2 regions of the Chitinibacter mangrovi genome follow, and region 2 is predicted to be linked to the other one. Evidence: predicted binding sites of a transcription regulator. Region 2 holds the regulator's gene; the other holds the start of a gene.
What was found. Region 2 encodes HrcA, which represses chaperone genes, less so after heat shock. Its sites were predicted from a motif close to ATTAGCACTCGNNNNNNNCGAGTGCTAAT; they were not measured.
Positions count from the first base shown of each region.

Region 1: a site for HrcA is predicted at 2,729-2,757, ahead of ABHF33_RS11190 (co-chaperone GroES). Genes of this name have one in related genera too.

Region 1 is NZ_CP157355.1:2,369,387-2,376,967, forward strand. It holds gene ABHF33_RS11180 (ankyrin repeat domain-containing protein) at 1-564, opposite strand, end outside; gene groL (chaperonin GroEL) at 682-2,319, opposite strand; gene ABHF33_RS11190 (co-chaperone GroES) at 2,384-2,668, opposite strand; tRNA gene ABHF33_RS11195 (tRNA-Ser) at 3,023-3,112, opposite strand; tRNA gene ABHF33_RS11200 (tRNA-Ser) at 3,178-3,267, opposite strand; gene ABHF33_RS11205 (hypothetical protein) at 3,333-4,850, opposite strand; gene ABHF33_RS11210 (ABC-F family ATPase) at 5,141-6,745, shown strand; gene infA (translation initiation factor IF-1) at 6,921-7,184, opposite strand; gene ABHF33_RS11220 (DUF1615 family protein) at 7,377-7,581, shown strand, end outside.
Region 2 is NZ_CP157355.1:48,013-55,593, forward strand. It holds gene recN (DNA repair protein RecN) at 1-995, opposite strand, end outside; gene ABHF33_RS00210 (NAD kinase) at 1,262-2,137, opposite strand; gene hrcA (heat-inducible transcriptional repressor HrcA) at 2,363-3,370, shown strand; gene mltB (lytic murein transglycosylase B) at 3,477-4,526, shown strand; gene ABHF33_RS00225 (hypothetical protein) at 4,700-5,035, shown strand; gene ABHF33_RS00230 (HD domain-containing phosphohydrolase) at 5,068-6,651, opposite strand; gene ABHF33_RS00235 (GspE/PulE family protein) at 6,669-7,581, opposite strand, start outside.

The DNA.
Region 1 (7,581 bases), 1.3 Mb from region 2:
CGCCAGTGACGATAGATTGCCAGCAGCTGCAGCCCAGTGCAGAGCGGTAAAGCCGCCCAGATCGCGTGTTTCGGTATTGGCATTGCGCGATAGCAGCAGGCCAACCAGCGCAAGATGCGATTGGGTCGCCGCCCAGATTAGCGCGGTTTTGCCATATTCATCGCCCGTTTCAATGTTGATGCCTGCCTTCAGGTGAACCAGCACGCGCAGCGTATTGCCGGTTTCGGCGGCTTGAAAGTAATCTTTTTGCGTGCCGTTGACTTCGTAAAAGCTCAGCCCGTCGTCTTGCAGTTTGACATGATCCCAGGTTTGTTCCTGTTCGGGCTCGCCGCCAAAGCGCTGGGTATGCAGCTGATAAAGTGTAAATAACTCGGATGCCACTGCAGGCGGAAAGCCCTGGCGCGTGCCGCGCTCATCGACGGCCAGCTCGCTGATAAAAGGCTCGAGCTGTTCGCTACCCCACAGCGCAACAACCTGCTCCAGTATGCGCGGGTATTGTTGCTCAAGGTGGTGCGGGTAGAAATCGCCATCATTACCCAGTAAGGCCACAACTGCAGGTGTCAAAACAATCTCTTTATCGTTTAGGTGCTGTCGTCAAACTCTACCGATTGCGGGTATGAAGTTCAAGGTAAAAAAAACGCCACCGGTGGAGCCAGTGGCGTTTTTTTGCGCTGGGGCAAATTACATCATGCCGCCCATGCCACCCATGCCGCCCATGTCTGGCATTGCAGGTGCATCATCTTTCGGCAATTCGGCAATCATGCAATCGGTCGTCAACAGCAGACCGGCTACAGAAGCCGCGTGTTGCAGTGCAGAGCGAGTTACTTTGGCTGGATCGAGTACACCCATCTCAACCATATCGCCGTATTCGCCAGAAGCTGCGTTGTAACCGAAGTTACCTTTGCCTTCCAGTACTTTGGCAACCACAACGCTTGGCTCGTCGCCTGCGTTTTGTACGATCTGGCGCAATGGCGCTTCGATGGCACGCAGAACGATCTTGATACCCGCGTCCTGATCGGCGTTAGCGCCTTTCAGCTCGGTAATCGTTGAACGGGCACGCAGCAGCGCAACGCCACCACCTGCCACGATACCTTCTTCAACCGCCGCGCGAGTCGCGTGCAACGCGTCTTCAACGCGTGCTTTTTTCTCTTTCATTTCAACTTCAGTTGCTGCACCAACCTTGATCACTGCAACGCCGCCGGCCAATTTAGCCACGCGCTCTTGCAGTTTTTCGCGATCGTAATCGCTCGTTGATTCTTCAACTTGCTTGCGGATGGTCGCAACGCGAGTTTTGATCGCTTCTTCAGCGCCAGCGCCGTCGATGATGGTGGTGTTTTCTTTCGCCACTTCGATGCGTTTAGCTTGACCGAGCAATGACAAGTCAGCTTTTTCCAGTGACAAGCCAACTTCTTCAGCGATCACAGTACCGCCAGTCAAGATCGCGATGTCTTCGAGCATCGCTTTACGACGATCACCGAAGCCTGGGGCTTTAACGGCTACCGTTTTCAAGATGCCGCGGATGTTGTTCACAACCAGAGTTGCCAGCGCTTCGCCATCTACGTCTTCAGCGATGATCAAGAGTGGACGGCCTGCTTTAGCGACTTGTTCCAGTACTGGCAGCAGATCACGGATGTTGCTGATTTTTTTGTCGAACAACAGTACGAACGGGTTGTCCAGTGCAGCGATTTGTTTGTCCGGGTTGTTGATGAAGTACGGTGACAGGTAGCCACGGTCGAACTGCATACCTTCAACCACGTCTAATTCGTCTTCCAGACCTGAACCGTCTTCAACGGTGATCACGCCTTCTTTGCCGACTTTGTCCATTGCAGCAGCGATTTTTTCGCCAATGATTTCGTCAGAGTTGGCAGAGATCGAGCCAACTTGAGCGATTTCTTTGCTGGTTGTACAAGGCTTAGCGATGTTTTTCAGCTCGCCCACCAAAGTCACTACCGCTTTGTCGATACCGCGTTTCAGATCCATTGGGTTCATGCCGGCCGCAACGTATTTCATGCCTTCTTGCACGATGGCTTGCGCCAATACGGTTGCAGTTGTGGTGCCGTCACCGGCGATGTCAGAAGTTTTAGACGCCACTTCTTTGACCATTTGTGCGCCCATGTTTTCGAATTTGTCTTTCAATTCGATTTCTTTGGCAACAGATACCCCGTCTTTGGTGATCGTTGGCGCGCCGAAAGAGCGCTCCAGAACCACATTGCGACCTTTAGGGCCCAAAGTCACTTTCACTGCGTTCGCCAATACGTTAACGCCGTTGACCATTTTTGCGCGTGCGTTATCACCAAACAGAACTTCTTTTGCAGCCATTTTTCAATTCTCCAAATTCATGATCATCCGGCGTAATGCCGGGAAACAATGTTTGATTGTGGGATTACTCAACGATCGCGAAAATTTCTTCTTCACGGACAACAACCAGCTCTTCGCCGTCGATTTTCACGCTTTGCGCGTATTTGCCCAGCAATACTTTGTCGCCGACTTTAACGGTGAGCGCTTGAACGCTGCCGTTGTCCAGTACTTTGCCTGCACCAACTGCAATCACTTCACCCAGATCCGGTTTCTCTGCTGCGCTGCCTGCGAGCAAGATGCCTGATGCGGTTTTTTCTTCAGCTTCAACGCGCTTGATCACAACACGGTCATGCAATGGACGGATTTTCATGGTGTTTAAAACTCCTGAGTACAAGTTCGTTAATTCAGAATTTGATTGGCAGAAGAGGCATTTAGCACTCTCTGCGCTTGAGTGCTAAATAGTAGGGGCGAGTGCAGGGCTTTTCAAGAGGCTGACGCTAAAAATCATCGGCTTTTTACGGGGCAGCAGCTTTGCTTGTTCTAAAAGTGGCGGTTGTTGGTGCTGGCGATCGTTGTGTCTTTCGCAGACGAGGTTGCAGTAGGTGATGCTGCTGGATTTTTGCTTGGGGTATATGCCTGAAGGCTAGGAGCAGACTGCTCTGCGGGGCAATACCCCGGGGAAATGAAAAATGCCCTGAGCAAGCTCAGGGCATTTTGGAATTTTTGGCGGAAGCGCAGAGATTCGAACTCTGGGGGGACTCACATCCCCGACGGTTTTCAAGACCGCTGCCTTAAACCACTCAGCCACGCTTCCGTACTTTTAAATTGTATTTCGAATAAAAAAGCCCCGACAGCGTCAGAGCTCATTTATGTATTCATTGGCGGAAGCGCAGAGATTCGAACTCTGGGGGGACTCACATCCCCGACGGTTTTCAAGACCGCTGCCTTAAACCACTCAGCCACGCTTCCGTTCTTGAATAGGTGCGCATATTAGCAAGGTTTTTTGCGCTTGTCTCGCTTTTTTGCAATTTTTTTTACAATTTTTCCAAAACAGCGAAATTAGCCAGTGATGCATTGGCCGTGTGTTCAATCGCCGGTGAGAGCCGGATGCGGTAGGTTTTACCTTGCGCAGCAAGGCGGAATTCGCGATTGTCGGCAAAAAACGCTTGCGGTACGACCAGGAAACGATTCTGGTTGATCGTGGTGTTTTCTGGCGAATACACGCCAAAAAAACTGCGATTGCCCAGTAGCGGCGTGAGCTCAACGACGATGGGCGTTTGCGACACCGTTTCAATGCCGACATTCACCTGACCTTCGCGGGTTTTGGTAATGCGGCGTACGATGCCGACCGAAACCGGGCTCATGCCGACACCATCCATACCAACGATTTCACCCACTTGCAGCGCGTCTTCGCGATCTGTCTGGTAATTCACGCCAAAGCCGGTGGCGCTTTCATTATCAATCGTCCAGCGATCCCGGCTCGATTGCTGCGGTGGCGTGCCGCGCAGATGGCTGATGACATCATCGAGCCCGCGTGTGACATTAATCGATTTTTGCGTGGCGCGGCGCTCCGACTTGCGTACCGGCGCTGGTGCGTCGCGTGACCAGAGCGAGATCAGATGTTGCATCAAGTCCAGATTGGCGGCATTGGCCGAATCCGGTGGCAGCCCCAACTGGCTGGCTTCTTCGCCCTGATTTAGTTTTTCGATGGTTTCCTTGATGTGCAAAACCAAGGTTTCGGTAAACCAGTAGCGCCAGTTTTCACCGACCATATCGCGGCGCAAACGTTTGGGTGGGGTTGATCCGGCCACATTAATGGCAAATAGCTGGCGGTTGGGGTTGATCTGGGTTTCCAGATCGATCCGGCTAACCCAGCGCTTGAGCCACTGGGTCACCAGCTCGATTTGCGCCGATTGCATTTTTTCCGGGTGCGCCAGCGACAGCATCATCAGCACCATGTATTCGCGGCGCACGTCGGTGATTTCCATTTCCGGATACGGCTGCAAAGGGGTTGAGGCAAAACCCTGTTGCTCGGCGTATAGGTAAAGGCGGTTCAAGTTGCGCCAGGTGCGGCTATCGACTTCCATGTAGCGCAAATAAGACCAGCGAGCCTGTTCGACAAAATACATGATGCCGCGCAGCGTAAACACTTGCAGCTCTTTTTCTAGGCCGCGTGGCAGGCTTTGGCTGGCTTGTTTGACGCAGAAACGATAGGCATCGCCCATATCGTTCCAGAATGCCAGTAAGGTCGGTAAAACCTGCTTCGGGCTGGCACCGTCGTCCAGTGTTTTGCCCTGATAGATTTCCACCAGATGCGCCTGCAGTGAGCGGGCTTTTTCATCCAAGTAAGGAACGGTTTTAAAGCGTTCCTTGGCGCTGGTTTTCGGGTTGCTATTAAGTTGTTTGAGTGCTTTTACAATTTCGATTTGCGCTTGCAGGATGTCGCTCTCGGGGAGCTCCTGCATCATAATCGTGGCCGACTTGTAGTTGTGGACGCCTTCTTGTTCGCGTTTTCCGAGCAGCGCCCCGATCAGACTTTTAAAGTCAAACATAGGGTTATTCCTAGCTATGCCTTAATTATTAAATATATTTTTATCCTGCAACGATAAACGTGTTCTTGGCTTTGCGGCAAGCTTTGCCTTTGTTTTTCCAAGATATAGTGCCCGCGCTGTTGCAGTAATGTGATGTTGCGCACATTTTGCCCGAATCATGCTGTTTTGTAATTACAAAACCAGACGCAGGGGCTGTGATAAAATACTGCGTTTTCAGCCGCTTGGCTGCGCGCTTTGCGGCGAGCTTGAGCGAATTCTTCTCGCTGATGGTGATAGGGCACACGCACAATATGATTAGTTCTAATGGCATTACGATGCAGTTTGGCGCCAAGCCACTGTTCGAAAAAGTCTCGGTAAAATTTGGCGATGGTAATCGCTATGGTTTGATTGGCGCCAATGGTTGCGGTAAATCGACCTTTATGAAAATCCTCGGTGGCGATCTGGAGCCGAGTGCAGGTAATGTTTCGCTCGAGCCGGGCGTTCGCCTCGGTAAATTAAAGCAGGATCAGTTTGCCTACGAAGATCAGCGCGTGCTCGATGTCGTGATGCAAGGGCACGTTGAATTGTGGGCGGCGATCCACGAGCGTGATGCCATTTACGCCAATCTGGATGCGACCGAGGACGACTATATGCGTGCTGCCGAGCTGGAAGGCTTGGTCGCTGAATATGATGGTTATACCGCCGAAGCGCGCGCGGGCGCATTGCTACTTGGCGCGGGCGTGCCGATTGAGCAGCACAATGGCCCGATGTCAGATGTGGCACCGGGTTGGAAATTGCGCGTTTTGCTCGCGCAAGCGCTGTTCAGTAACCCTGACGTGCTGCTGCTCGATGAGCCGACCAATAACTTGGACATCAACACGATTCGCTGGCTGGAACACACGTTGAACGAGCGTAATTCAACGATGATCATTATTTCCCATGACCGTCACTTCTTGAATCAGGTGTGTACGCATGTGGCCGACGTTGATTACGGCAATATCCAGATTTACCCGGGTAATTACGACGATTATATGCTGGCATCGACTCAGGCTCGCGAGCGCGCGCTGACCGATAACAGCAAGGCCAAAGAGCGCGTGGCCGAGTTGCAGGCGTTTGCGCAGCGTTTTGCGGCGAATAAATCGAAAAGCCGTCAGGCGACCAGCCGTTTGAAACTGGCGGACAAGATCAAGGAAGGTATGGTTGAAGTGAAGCCATCTTCACGTCAGAACCCGTATATCCGCTTTGAAATGGACGAGAAGCAAAAGCTGCATCGCCAAGCGTTTGAAATGACCAATGTATCCAAAGCCTTCGACAAAACGCTGTTTTCCAAGCTGAACTTCATTTTTGAAGCGGGCCAGAAAATGGCGGTGATCGGTGGGAATGGCGTGGGTAAATCGACGCTGATGAAAATGCTGGTGGGGGTCTTGGAGCCGGATGCCGGTACGATCAAATGGGCAGAAAAAGCCGAGCCGGGCTATTTTGCGCAGGATCATGAAGAAGACTTCGCTGAAGACATCACGCTATTTGACTGGATGAAGCAATGGGGCCAGCCTGGTGATGATGACCAAGTGATTCGTGGCATCTTGGGTCGCCTGTTGTTTGGCGGCGATGATGTGAAAAAATCGGTCAAAGTACTATCGGGTGGTGAAAAAGGCCGCATGCTGTACGGCAAGCTGATTTTGCAAAAGCCAAACGTGCTGGTGATGGATGAGCCAACCAATCACATGGATATGGAATCGATCGAGTCGTTGAATATGGCGCTGGAGCTGTATAAAGGTACGCTGATTTTCGTTTCGCACGACCGCCAGTTTGTATCGTCTTTGGCGACGCAGATTCTGGAATTGAATGGCGATGGTACGTACACCCACTTCCTGGGTGGTTACGAGGAATACCTCGAAAGCCGTGGTCTGGAATAAGCTGTACAGTATTGAAGGTATTCAAACAAAAAACCCAGCGCTGGCTGGGTTTTTTTTATGGTGCGCATTGCTTTGTGATGCGGTGTGAAGGGCAATAAAAAACCGAGCCTAAGCTCGGTCTTGGGGTATTGCCTTGTAGCCCAGTATGCACTTGGCTTACGGCGCTATACCCGTATTAGCGGCGGCGGAAGTTGCCACCTGCAGGAGGGCCGCCACGCTCGTCTTTGTGACGGAAAGTGACGCGACCTTTGGTCAAGTCATAGGGTGACATTTCAACAGTCACACGGTCGCCCGCGATAATACGGATGTGGTTTTGACGAATCTTGCCTGAAGCGTAGGCAGTGATTTCGATCCCATTCGTCAGAGTTACACGAAAGCGCGTGTCCGGGAAAACCTCGGCCACAACACCTTCCATTTCAACTACGTCTTCTTTTGACATGCTTTATTCCAGTAAGGCTGACGCCGATCTGTTTGAGCGTCATTTTTTTAAATAAGGGCGAACTATACAGGTTTTAGCCGAAAATTGCGCCACTTTTTGTGCGTTTTTGAGCGTAACCATTTGTATTTATGCTTGATTCAGTGTAGCAGCAACTTTAAGCTTGCCGCCTCTATGAAGTGGAATCGAATACCAATGCGTCGGATCTTGATATTAAGCGCGGCTTTGCTCCTTGCTGCCTGTGCCAGCCAGCCCGTAACAGCGCCGCTGGCCACGCCTAGCGTGAGCCCGGAGCCCACCGCAACAGCGCAGAGCATGCCTGCCCAAACTCCCCAGCCTACGCCTAGCGTGAGCCCAATACCCAGCACAGCGCCAACGGTGAGGCCGAGCGCGCGTCCGC
Region 2 (7,581 bases):
CGCGCCTGCCACTCGGCCAATTGCTCAACCAACATGGAAGGATCAACGCGGTATTTACGCCCGGCGCGATATAGCGAATCCATCCGCGCTTCAACATCGGCCAAGCGGCTCGGGTCGAGCTCCAGTCGATCAGCATAATGGCGCAAGCTTGATACTGATTCGGATAGCTGTGCCTCTGCGCCAGCCAGCAATTCCAGCGTTTCATTAATCGCCGGATCGAACTCGGCGAGCTGACTCAGGCGATGGGCAACGGTAGCCAGCCAGCTTTGGCAATTGTCATCGCCATCGGCCAATGCATCCAGGCCGCTTTGTACACCTTCAATCAGGCTAGCGGCGTGGTGCAGGCGTTTATGTTCGGCCTGTAATTCCGGCCATTCATCTGCGGCAATCGCCAAGCCGCCAATTTCATCAATTTGCCATTGCAGCCGCTCGCGCTCCGCCTCGAAACGATCGGCATTTTGCTCAGCCGATTGCAGCTCGTTCGCCAGGCTATGCCAGTGTTGGTAATGCTTGGCGACCTCACGCGCCAGATTTGTCGCGCCAGCATAGGCATCGACCAATTCGCGCTGCGCGTCGTGTCGCAATAGCGATTGATGCGCGTGCTGACCATGAATATCGACCAGCCACTCGCCCACTGCTTTGAGCTGATTTAAGGTTGCTGGGCTGCCATTAATGAACGAGCGCGATTTGCCGCTGGCGTCGATAATGCGGCGAATCAGCAACTGATCGCCCTCATCACTAAAGCCTTGCTCCGCGAGCCACGCAGCCACTTGCGGCAGATTGCTGGTGGCAAACTCCGCAGACAACTCGGCACGCTCGCAACCATGACGCACCACACCCGCATCGGCGCGCTCGCCCAGCAACAAGCCGAGTGCATCGATAATGATCGATTTGCCCGCGCCGGTTTCGCCGGTGAGCACCGTTAGGCCGTTGGCAAAATCCAGATCAAGTTCACGAACAATAACAAAATCGCGTAAATGCAGAGCAGACAGCATGGAGCGGCGCGCCTCAATAAGAACGAACGTTCACTTTAAGGAAAGTTTGGATTTTGGGCAAGAGGGAAAAACAGGATGTGGGCGATTAACTGCAAAATCAGTTTTATCGACCGACTAGAAAAGAATAAAAAGCGAGCTGGAAACGTAGCGAGAAACTTGAGTACAAGGCAAAAATCGACGAAAAACCGGAATTTACCGAGGTAAATGAGGATTTTGAGGAGATTTTTAACGCAGTAATCAAGCTTCGCAGTAGTTTCCAGCGGTGATTACAATAACTTCTCACCCCAGCGCAACTTAGCCCGCAACATATCGTAGTAGCTATACCCATGCGGATGCAGAATGCGCAGCGAGTTGGTATAGCGGCGGATCAGGACTTTATCCATTTCCTGTAGTTCAAAATCGGATTGATTGTCGAAATACACCCGAGCGTCTTGGCCGCGGGTGAGCAGAAATTCGACTTGGGCGTTTTCAGACACCACAATCGGGCGATTCGACAGTGATTGCGGGCAGATCGGCACCAAGGTAATCGCCGGTAGCGATGGGTGCAAAATCGGGCCGCCGGAGGCCAGCGCATACGCGGTCGAGCCGGTTGGTGTTGAAACGACTAAGCCATCCGAGCGCTGACTGTAGACAAACTGGCTATCAACAAAAATCTCGAATTCAATCATCGAACCTATCGAGCCACGGCTAAATACCACATCGTTAAACGCCAGCGAGGTATTAATGGTTTTGCCCTCGCGCAAAATGCTCGCTTCGAGCAAGATGCGCTCTTCAGGGACAAATTGCCCGGCCAGAATATTGGGGACCGATTTTTCCATCTCATGCAATGGAATATCAGTCATAAAGCCCAGCCGCCCCTGATTAATACCCATCAGAGGTATACGGTACGGTGCCAATAACCGTGCGACTGACAGCATGGTACCATCCCCCCCTAGCACAATCACCAGATCGGCCAGCTTACCGATGTGATCGCGATCAACGCATTGGTAAGCGCTAATTTCATGCTCTTGCGCAATTTTGCCTTCGATCAGGACTTTGACATCGCACGATTCGAGCAGGGCCGCGAGGCGGCGGATCGGGTCGCCCAGCGATGGCGTATTGAGGCGCCCCACAAGGGCGATGGTTTTGAATAGGCTGTGCATGGCGTTGAAGGCTTGAATTTATCGGGGAGCAGCCGCATTAATATACCAAAGAGCAGGTAAAATCCAGCGAAAAACGGCTGCAAAGCATGAATTGCTGCTAGCTCTGCACTCGCTACGCATCGAAAAAATGGCTCAAAATCCTCATTTACTCGAGTAAACTCCGGTTTTCGCCATTTTCTGCCTTGCACTTCATACTTTTCGCTCGTTTTTGACTTAGGTAATCCCATGCATCTGAACGACCGATCTCAAATTCTGCTCAAAACGCTGGTCGAGCGCTATATCGCCGACGGCCAGCCGGTGGGCTCGAAAGCCTTGTCGCAATTTTCGGGGCTGGATGTCAGCAGTGCGACGATCCGCAATGTGATGGCCGATCTGGAGCATCTGGGTCTGGTGGCCAGCCCGCATACTTCGGCGGGGCGGATTCCCACCGCGCAAGGCTATCGGCTGTTTGTCGATACGCTGCTGGCAGTGCAGCCGCTGGAGCAAATCCAGATCACCACCACGCATGCGCTACCCAATGATAATCCGCAGCACAGCATTGTGGCGGCGTCGCAATTATTGTCACAGCTGACGCAATTTGCTGGCGTGGTGATGACGCCCAAGCGCAGCGAGCTGCATTTAAAGCAAATCGAATTTTTGCCACTCGGTGATAAGCGCGTGTTGCTGATTTTGGTGACCAATGATGGCGATGTGCAAAACCGCATCGTGCAAACCGAGCGCCATTTTGCGCCCAACGAGCTCATCAACGCTGCTAACTTTTTAAATGAGCATTGCGCCGGAAAAACGCTGAGCAATCTACTGGGCTGGCTGCAAAGCGATGTCATTCGCGTCAAACAAGACCTGACCAGCCTGATGAATGCCGCTGTGGCAGTCAGCAGCAATCTCAATAGCGAACATATGGTGATTGCTGGCGAGCACCAATTATTAGGCCTGCATGATTTTTCCGGCGATATGCAGCGCATGCGTCAGCTATTTGAACTTTTTGAACAAAAAACCGCCCTATTGCAATTACTTGAGCAAGGCCACCACGCCGAAGGCGTACAGATTTATATTGGTGGCGAGTCGGGCCTAGCGCCGCTCGATGAATGCTCGGTAATTACTGCGCCCTATCAAGTCAATGGCGAAGTCGTTGGCACGCTGGGCGTGATTGGCCCAACGCGAATGGCGTACGAGCGCGTGATACCGATTGTGGACATCACCGCCAAGCTGCTGAGCTCGGCCCTCTCTAATTAAGTACTCATTAAGCGAACTAACCCAATTAATCCGGCGCAGGTGAATCACCGACCTACGCCCCGTTCAGCGCCAGCGCGCCGAATCCGACCCCAAAACTGAGCGAACCATGAATTTCAAAACCCTAGCCGCGACCCTCCTCCTCACCCTCAGCAGCACCGCCGTCTTGGCCGACGACGAATTAATCAGCCGCCCTGAAGTGCAGCAATACATCAACAAAACTGCACTGGATCATGGCTTTGCCCCCGAGGAAATCGCGGGCTGGCTGCAACAGGCCGAATTCAAAGGCAATATCATCACGATCTTGGACAAGCCCTCCACCAGCCGCCCATGGCATGAATTTGAAGCCAATTTCGTTAACAAAACCCGCATTAACAATGGCGCCAAATTCTGGCGCGAAAATGCGATTTTGCTTGGCGACATCACGCGCAAATACCAAGTTGCCCCCGAGGTATTGCTCGCCATCCTAGGCGCAGAAACGAATTACGGCCGATACACCGGCTCATTCCGGATTGTCGATGCGCTATCAACCATTGCATTTAATTACCCGCGCCGCGCTGAATATTTCCAGGGAGAGCTCACCCAACTATTCCTACTGGCGCGCGAAGAGAAGAAAGACCCACTGAGCTTTAAAGGCAGCTACGCCGGCGCGATGGGCTGGCCCCAATTTATGCCCACCTCGTTTCGCAAATGGGCGCAAGACTGGGACAAAGACGGCTTTCACGACATCTGGAGCAACCCCGGCGACGCGATGGCCTCGGTGGCCTACTACCTGAATCAGCACGGCTGGCAAGACGGCGGCGACACCTACACCGCGGTCAACTTCAATGGCGATCCGACTCAATTGGTGGCCGATAAATTCAAGCTGCACTACACCGTGGACGAGCTGATCGCCAAAGGCGTGGCACCGATTAATGAAGTCAACACCAAGCAGCAAGCAGTGCTCTACACACTGGAAACCGAGCCGGGCTTTATCCAGCACTTTTTGGGCTTTAACAATTTCTACGTGATCACCCGCTACAACAAGAGCACGCTGTACGCGACTGCGGTGTTGCAATTGGCCGATGAAATCAAGAAAGCCTATGTCAATGGCGACGATCTGCCCAAACCGGCAGCAGCCAAAAAGCTTGCCAAGCAAGTGGACAAGGCCAGAAAATAAGCCATGGGTATATGCCTACAGCGGAATATAGACAAGACCTGCAGACAGATACCCATTAAAGCCAATTCAATCTAGCGCAGAAAAACCGCAAGTCCCTGAAAGCAAATTGACAGACTGCGCAAATAAACCCAAAGTAAGCAGCATTCACTCCACGCAGCAATAAGGACAAGTCGATGAATGCTTGGTTTTTCAGTTTTGGATTGCCGTTTCTGATTCTGGGTGCGCTGCTCGGTGGCGGGCTGTATGCCCTGTTTGCGTCAATGATGTATAGCTACCTCAAAGACAACTACAGCGACGCCCTGCCGCCACGGATTGACGTTTTTCTGAATGATTACGAAGCCATGGGCGGTTTTATGGCCGGGATCTGGTACGCGCAAAGAACCGGGGGCTGGAAAAGAATAGAAAGCCGTGTATGGCGCTATTTCTTTGTCGCCACACAATCGCTAGGCTTGTTTGCCATGTTGTGTTGCGTTGCCTTTTGCGCGGCGTTTTTATTTATGCCGCGCTAAATGGCGCATTTCGGATACCAGAGGCCTGAAACTCAGGCTTCGAGCTGAGCCAGTAGTGCGGCAATATCCACCTCATCGACCTGGCTTTGATTCAAAAAGCGCGTGGCATAGTCAAACCAGACCCGCTCACGCAGAAAGATTTTGAGTAGTTCCTTGTCGACGTGCTGCTCGCACGCCATGCGCGTCAGTATTTTTAGCGCCACCGAGAGCTTCATCCCGTCTTTATACGGTCGATCACGCGCGGTCAGGGCTTCAAATACATCGGCAATACCCATAATCCGTGCCTGAACACTCATTTGCTCGCGCCTCAGACCGCGCGGATAGCCCTTGCCGTCCATGCGCTCATGATGCCCGCCTGCGTATTCGGGGACGTTTTTCAGGTGCGCGGGCCAAGGCAGCGCTTCGAGCATCTGGATGGTGATTTCAATATGCCGGTTGATAATGTCGCGCTCGGCAGCCGTCAGGGTGCCTTTGCGGATTGACAGATTTTCCTGCTCGTTAGCCGATAAAAAATTCTGCGCCGTGCTCGCCAGAGCAGGCTGCCAGCTGCGCGTGGCAATCGCCGCAATCCGCGCAATATCTTCATCGGGCAGCATTTCACCACCCTTGTTCACCGCACGGATAAAATCGCGATCAGCTAGCAGATCCTGGCGCTCCTGCTCGTAGCGCTCGGCGGTGATCACTCCGCGCAGCAAGGCGATTTCCAGATCGCGCAGCAGCACTTCAAAGCGCGTATCGATCAGCTCGATCCGGTCAAAAATGGTTTGTAATTTGGTGGCTTTATCGACCACATGCACCGGCGTGGTGATTTTGCCGCAGTCGTGGAGCAAGCCTGCAATTTTCAACTCATAACGATCGCGTTCGGTCATTGAAAATGAGGCCAATTCGCCCGTTGTACAGCGGTTGACTGCATCAGCGAGCATCATGGTCAGCTCGGGCACGCGCTGACAGTGGCCGCCGGTGTAGGGCGATTTGTCGTCAATCGCCAGATTGATCAGATTGATAAACCCTTCAAAGAGTTTCTGCAGCGATAAAATCAGCCGCCGATTGGTGAGCGCAATCGCCGCTTGCGACGCCAGCGACTCGACCAGATGCTGATCATTGAGGGTAAAAGCCTCAATTTCATGCTGATCATTCAGGGCATTGATCAGCTGCAACACGCCAATAATGCGCCCTTCATGGTCGCGCATCGGCACCGACAGGAACGATTTGGAATGATAGCCCGAGTGCTGATCAAAACGGCGAGTGCCCGAAAAATCATAGTCCGCACTGGTATAGGCATCGACAATATTGATCGTGCAATTTTGATTAACAGCGCACGCCACCACATTAGCCAGATTGGGGCGACCGTCTGCCAGCGTCAACGGCACTGGAGGCAGCGTGACAGGTATGCCGCTGGTGCCGCCTTGCGCCAGCCCCAGTGTGGTATTGAGCAAAATCTCAAAATGCAGCGCATTGTCTTTAAGCAGATACAAGGTGCCCGCATCAGCGCGTACCAGATCGGTCGCGGCCACCAGAATGCTCTCGACCAGACGCTTGATCTGCGTTTCACCCGATAAGGCCACACCAATCGCATTAAGTTTGTTCAGGCGCTGCTGTAATTCTTGTTCGTTCATTTAATACCCCCATGGGGTCACTTGATGCAGACCTTCCTGATCTGGGCCATGTCGGTCATACCCTGCATGACTTTTTCAATGCCATCCTGTTTCAAGGTGCGCATGCCTTCGTCCAGCGCGCAAGACAATAGCTCGGCCACACGGGCGTGCTCCTGAATCAGCTTTTTAGCCGCATCCGTGCCCACCATCAACTCGTGCAAACCGACACGCCCTTTATAGCCCGTGCCGCCACATTCGTCACAACCTTTGGCTTTATAAAGCTGATACCGGCCTTTGGGTGCATAGGCTTGCTGCCATTCGGCGTTCAACTTTTGACTCGCCGCCTCCGGGTCGGCCTGCCACTGCGGTGTACCGAGCAAATCACTGCTGTATTCAGCCAGCATTTGCTCAATTTCCTTTGCGTCTGGCTCATAAGCCGTTTTGCAATGCGGGCACAAACGCCGCGCCAGCCTTTGCGCCAGAATGCCCAGCAGGGCATCGGCAAAATTGAAAGGGTCCATCCCCATATCCAGCAGGCGGATAATCGATTCCGGTGCGCTATTGGTATGCAGCGTAGCCAGCACCAAATGCCCGGTCAGCGATGCCTCAATACCCACACTGGTGGTTTCGGCATCGCGCATCTCGCCCACCATAATGACATCGGGGTCGGCGCGCAGGAAAGAGCGCATGATGGAAGCGAAACTCAAACCAGCCTTGCTATTGACCTGCACTTGCCGCAGGCCTTGCTGGGTAATTTCCACCGGATCTTCTGCAGTCCAGATTTTGGTCTCTGGCGTGTTGAGGTATTTCAATACCGAATGCAAGGTGGTGGTTTTACCCGAGCCCGTAGGGCCGCAGACAAAAAACAGGCCGTATGGCTTGTCTATCACCGACTTCAGACGCTGCAGATTGCGCTCGGATAAAGCCAGCTTTTCCAAAGGCAATGGCTCA